DNA from 2 places in the Ferdinandcohnia sp. SAFN-114 genome. Region 1 is predicted to be linked to the other one. Evidence: riboswitches for the same ligand, from Rfam matches in the RefSeq annotation. Region 1 holds a riboswitch; the other holds the start of a gene.

Region 1 (3,156 bases):
GATGACTTCATCCATAATCTCATGTAGAATATCTTCTTTATATTGAAAATGCTTATAAAATGTACCACGATTTAGGTCCGCAACCCGTACAATATCTGATATCGAAATCTTCTTTAAGTCTTTTTCATTCATTAAGGATAGTAATGCATCTTTCATTGCTCGCTTTGACTTTACAATTCGGCGGTCAAGATAGTCATTATTACTAGACATAAACATCCTCCCATGTTTGATAAAACAAAAATACTAGACAAATTCATATATATTTGTTTATTAGTAAACACTTAATCATGGTTTTGCTGATTGTAAGCGTATTATTCTTCTTATTATACTATAGATAGTTGTTGATTAACGTACAACTGTTTATTAAAATGCATTCTATCATAATTGGAGGAATGAACATGAGGCTAGAGAAAAAAGTAGCAGTTGTTACAGGTGCCGCTTCTGGTATGGGAAAATCAATTGCAATTCTGTACGCAAATGAAGGTGCAAAAGTAGTCGTTTCAGATATTAATATTGAAGCTGCTAATGCAACTGTTGATGAAATCAAGATAAATGGCGGAGAAGCTATCGCTGTTATGACCAATGTTGCAAAAGAAGAAGATATTCAACACTTAATTAATTCTGCTGTAACGAAGTATGGAACAGTAGATATTTTAGTAAATAATGCAGGAATTATGGACAACTTTGAACCAGCTGGAGAAATTGAAGACGAGAAATGGGAAAGAATTTTTGCGGTAAATACAACGAGTGTAATGCGCGCAACCCGTAAAGTACTGCCAATCTTTTTAGAGAAAAAGGCTGGGGTTATTATCAACGTAGCATCTGCAGGCGGACTTCAAGGGGCAAGAGCTGGTGCTGCTTATACCGCCTCTAAACATGCGGTAGTTGGATTCACGAAAAACACCGGTTTCATGTATGCTCAAAGTGGGATTCGTTGTAACGCGATTGCACCAGGCGGTGTTGAAACTAATATCAGTGCTTCGATGACTGGCAGAAGTGATTTTGGAATGGGCCGTATTATGCCAGGATTGGCTATCAATCCACGTACAGGTAAACCGGAAGAAATCGCAAGTATTGCACTATTCCTTGCATCAGATGACGCAAGTTTTGTCAACGGAACAGTCATCACCGGGGATGCGGGTTGGACAGCATATTAGGAAATGAAAAAGCTTGGGTCACATATGGTGATCCAAGCTTTTTGGCATATTTTATTCTAATTTGAAACAAGTTTTGTTCCTTCAAGGAAAGACTTTTAAAAGTTTTTCCAACGTATTGATCCGTAACCAGTATGTGGATGTCCTTTAGATTGAATTTTAAAGTACTCATGTTCTAATTCGGGCAGGGATAATTCAAATAGATGTTTTCCATCTTTTTTATACATGTTACACGCAATTAGTTTCCGAATGATCTCATTTTTACGTTTCTCAACAGTTTCTTTTAATATAGCCATAATCATCTCTCTCCTTTCGTAATTGGCTTTCAAAAGACCCAATAACAAGATAAGAAGAGGCTTTTTTATGATTAGGGTAACCTCACTTATCTTTCAAGCTTGTTAGCTTGCAGGATTTAGCACAGTATTCAACGAATCTGTTGCTGAGGTTTCACAGGGCCAGCCCCTCCACCTCTCTTGATAAGTTTTTATAAGTTTGTACAAATGAAACACCCTAGACGTAATGGATGTTATTTATAGTTTAACCATATTATTCCGATGTGTCTACTTGTATTTATGAAATTTTGCAAAATGTAATGATTTCGTAAAAAATAAGGACGCGAAAAGGGGGCATAAAAAAGAGACAAGATTCATAACCCAAGGGGTTAATCAACCTGTCTCTCAATTCCAAATTTGATTTTAAGATGAAACCAAAAGGGTCCTCTGTAGAAATGACTTCGATTTCTGCAGGAAATACTTTGTTTTTCATATGTTTGCCTCTTAAAATAATAGAATAAAAGGCATAGGATGAAATAGACTTCCGTATGACTGTGGGGATAATTAACAGGAGGTACCGCATTGTCCTGTTCTGGGACAAGGAACCTGTCCCTGTGTCCCATTAAGCTTCGCCGACGACTGTAAATCTTTGGTTAAGGTGTTTGGGGTTTTCGATTTCGTCAATTACTGCGATGGCAAAGTCAGCGTAGCTAATGTAGCTTTCGCCTTTTGAGTTAACGAGTAAATTGTCTTTACCAGTTTGATAAGTACCAGTTCTTTTTCCCTCTGAATCAAATACTGCAGATGGACTGATAAATGTCCAAGTGATATCTGCTGTTTCTTTAAGTTCTTGAAGATTTCGTGCTTGACCATTGGCTGTTGGTTTTACAAAGTCTGGAAACTCTGGTGTGTCGATGAGTTGAAGGGTTTTTGCCTCATCAACATAAAGACTTCCTGCACCACCAACAACTATGATTCTTGTATCTGTTCCTTTAACAGCCTCAATTAATGCATGGCCGGCATCTACGTGGGCTTGTTCTTCTCCAAGTGGCGCACCAAAAGCATTAACTACTACATCGAGATCCTCAACATCAGCTTTTATTAATTCAAAAATATTTTTTTCTAAAACAGATACTTGATTGTTCTGTATTTTAGATGCATCCCTAACGATTGCTTTAACTTCATGTCCTCTTTTAACTGCTTCTTTTAAAATTAGGCTTCCTGCTTTACCATTTGCACCAATAATTCCAATTTTCATTATAGTTACCTCCTATGTGGTTTAGCTTGTAATTATATTGATTACATGTAATGATTATAGTTACATGTATAGTTAATGTCAATACATTCAACTTTTAGGTATAATAAACGTACGATTAGGAATGAAAGAAAGGTGACAGCGATGTCCATCAGTAGTAGATTTTCTGTTGGAATTCATATACTTTCCCTCATAAAGTTATCGAAAGAGGGGGAATGTTCATCAGGATTTTTAGCATCAAGTGTAAATACAAATCCAGTAGTTATTAGAAAAATTATGGGAATGCTTAAAAAAGCAAACTTAATTGAAGTACACCCGGGAGTTGCAGGTGCAAAACTCGCAAGAAAATCAACAGAGATTACAATGCTAGATGTCTATAAGGCAGTTGATGTAGTAAGAGAAGGAGAGCTGTTTAGCGTCCATGACAATCCTAATCCGGAATGCCCCGTCGGCAGAAATATTCAAAATGCCATTG
Region 2 (3,156 bases), on a different contig from region 1:
ATCTGGACGATGTAAAAGTAAAACATCAAGATAGTCCGTTTTAAGACGTTTTAAGATTCCATCTACGGAATTAAGTATATGTTCTTTTGAAAAGTCAAACATTCCTTTTCGAATGCCACATTTGGATTGAAGAATGATTTTCTCCCTCACGTCATCGTTCATATGTATTGCATCTGCAAAGATTTCTTCACAAGTGCCACTTCCGTAAATATCGGCATGGTCAAAAAAGTTTGCTCCGTTTTCTAATGCCGTTTGTACAAACGCTTCCGCCTCAGGCTTTTCTAATGAGTTGATTCTCATACACCCTACTGCTATAACAGGAACCTCTAGTGAACTAGTGCCGAGTTTTATTTTTCGCATTGTGTTAAACCTCCAAGTTTTAATATAGGAATATTATTACTGTTACCCATTTCTAGTTTACATATTTCGCTATTGATTGGAAAGTATAGATAAAAGGAGGTTAAGTAATGAACCAAATAAAACGCTTATTCATGCTGTTATTATTAGCATTTCCGATGTTTTTCTTAGCGGGTTGTGGGGATGACGAAAGACCTGAGGAAGGCGAGGAAATTGAAGAAATTGAAGAGGAAGATGAAATCGGTGACGGCGAGATTGATGATGAGTAGAATATAAAAGGAGTTCTCCCAAAATCGGGTAGAACTCCTTTTTTTAGTTATGCAGTGGTTGTTGCTGTTTTAGTATCTTTTTTCGTATGAATTCGTTTTGTTAAGAATGGTACTGCAAATCTATCTACACCGTAGTAGTATGTTGCAGCGCCTGCAAATAAGAGAATAACTGCTAATGTGTAAAGTACTGGGTTTGTGCTAACTGTTCCAGCAAGTAAGAAGTTTAGGTTCATGAATGCCCCTGCAATTAATGCTGGGATTGTTGCAGCACCTAAGATTAATCCAAGTCCAACTAGAACTTCTCCCCATGGAATGAGTACGTTAATTATATCAACGTTTGGAACGGCAAAGCCTTCTAGGAATGTTGCATACCAACCTGCTACTGCTGGGTGTTCGCCACCAGCCTTTGCAAGTGCTCCTTGGAGGAATCCGCCTGCGTCAAATCCTCCAGTCAATTTATGAAAACCAGCTTCTAGCCATTGAATACCTAACCATACACGTAATACTGTCCAAATAACTGCCATTTTAGGTCCTTTTAAGAATGTTCTCATCTTAATCTCCCCTTTTATTTAATATTGTGAAACTATTCACAAGTTGTTATAAAAAAATATGATCGTTTTAGCTGCCAGCTTGGGTAGTTAGTTTGTGAAGTTTTTCACTAACTTTCTACACTCTTAATATACAATGGATTTTCAATTAAAGCAATGGGCTTCACAAATATGACACAAATGTTTTTTGATTGTATTTATAGTCTCAAATTTAACGTTTTGTATAGGGAATGATTATAATCACCGAAAATTTTAATAAGGGAAAATTTTTCAAAAAGTGTTTGACTTTGGGTATTTTACACTCTATAATCCATTTATAAAGTAAAACTAGAACGTATTAATTTAATAAAGGACTCTTATCCAGAGCGGTGGAGGGACATGGCCCTACGAAACCCGGCAACCTTCAAGATTATTCTTGAAAAGGTGCTAATTCCATCAGGTAAAATTACCTGAAAGATAAGAGGAGGAAAAAAGCCCTCTTCTTACTAGAAGGGGGCTTTTTTCATCGTTAGGATATGCAAGTTAGAAGTTGTATTAGTACTATTCCTAGTTTTCCTATAAAAATACTGGAGGTACAGACATGAAGAAAATAAGCGTTATTTTTATTGCTGTATTACTGTTGATTGGAATTGCAGGTTGTTCGAATAGCACAAGTAAAGCGAGCCAAGGAAGTGAAAAACCTAAAAAAATCACATTAGATTATGCTTTTTATTCGCCTACGAGTCTTGTGTTAAAAGAGTTTGGGTGGGCTGAAGAAGCATTCAAAGAAGAGGGAATTAAGGTTGAATTTGTTCTAAGTCAAGGAAGTAATAAAGCATTGGAATTTTTAAATAGTGGAAGTGCGGATTTCAGTTCATCTGCAGGGGCAGCTGCTCTAATGGCAAAAGCAAAGGGAGCTCCAATTGAATCGGTGTATATTTACTCAAAGCCAGAGTGGACTGCGTTGGTCGCAAATAAAGATTCAAAGATTCAAAGTATAAGCGATTTAAAAGGGAAAAAGGTTGCTGCAACTATCGGGACAGATCCATATATTTTCCTATTACGCGCCCTTAATGAGGAAGGGTTAAGTCCATCAGATGTTGAAATCGTTAACCTCCAGCATGGAGATGGAGCGGCCGCGTTATCTTCTGGTCAAGTGGATGCATGGTCGGGGTTAGATCCTCATATGGCAAGAGTTGAATTAGAAACGGATGCGAACCTTTTTTACCGCAATGCAGATTTTAATACGTATGGAACCTTAAATGTGCGTTCTGAGTTTGCGGAGAAATATCCCAAGTACGTAGAAAAAGTCATTGAGGTCTACGAAAAGGCTCGTAAATGGGTTTTAGAAAATCCAGAGGAAACAGCGGAAATTTTGGCAAAGTCCGCAAATATTGATATTGAAGTTGCTAATAAACAATTAAATGAACGAAATGATTTTTCTAATCCTGTTCCTGGTGAAATACAAATTGAGGCATTAACCGAAGCAGGTAAGGTGCTTCAAGCGCAGGAAATCATCGGAAAAGATGTTAAATTGGATCAACTAGTTCAGGAATTGATTAATCCTACGTTTGCGGAAAACGTAATTAAACAATAGGGATTGTGCCTCTTTAAAAACGGCACTTCCTCGTGATAGGAGACGGTAAAATGAGCACAAAAGGCGGAGCGTTGACTAGACAAATTAAGGTGAAATCGAAGCGTGAGTTTGTATTATCAGGAAGTCTAAAAGTAGTTCTACTTGGGAGTATCATCCCGGCTATTTTAATCGTGGTTTGGCAATATTTAAGCCACATTGGTGTCCTTGAAGGTCATCTTATGCCGGCACCAACGGTTATCCTTGCGAAAATAATTGAATTTGCTGGAGATGGAAGTCTGTGGAGCCATATTGGGATTACGTTATATCGCATCTTTTTTGGGTTTCTCATTGGGGTAGTTGCTGCTGTTATATTTGGTTCATTGGTCGGCTATTTTAGAATTGCTGAACAGTTACTAGACCCGATGAT

The links. A riboswitch is a leader RNA that binds a small molecule or an ion and turns the genes downstream of it on or off. The one in region 1 is predicted to bind S-adenosylmethionine.
Region 2: linked by a shared signal. The riboswitch ahead of ACR65M_RS26365 (aliphatic sulfonate ABC transporter substrate-binding protein) and the one ahead of ACR65M_RS07090 (Fur-regulated basic protein FbpA) in region 1 are both predicted to bind S-adenosylmethionine.

Annotation. Positions count from the first base shown of each region.
Region 1 covers NZ_JBPFDQ010000015.1:56,023-59,178, forward strand. The annotation lists gene ACR65M_RS07080 (TetR/AcrR family transcriptional regulator) at 1-210, opposite strand, end outside; gene ACR65M_RS07085 (SDR family oxidoreductase) at 399-1,157, shown strand; gene ACR65M_RS07090 (Fur-regulated basic protein FbpA) at 1,253-1,450, opposite strand; SAM riboswitch class I at 1,534-1,637, opposite strand; gene ACR65M_RS07095 (NAD(P)-dependent oxidoreductase) at 2,049-2,684, opposite strand; gene ACR65M_RS07100 (Rrf2 family transcriptional regulator) at 2,826-3,156, shown strand, end outside.
Region 2 covers NZ_JBPFDQ010000159.1:661-3,816, reverse strand. The annotation lists gene ACR65M_RS26380 (aldo/keto reductase) at 1-360, opposite strand, end outside; gene ACR65M_RS26375 (hypothetical protein) at 468-626, shown strand; gene ACR65M_RS26370 (Crp/Fnr family transcriptional regulator) at 674-1,177, opposite strand; SAM riboswitch class I at 1,528-1,637, shown strand; gene ACR65M_RS26365 (aliphatic sulfonate ABC transporter substrate-binding protein) at 1,755-2,750, shown strand; gene ACR65M_RS26360 (ABC transporter permease) at 2,801-3,156, shown strand, end outside.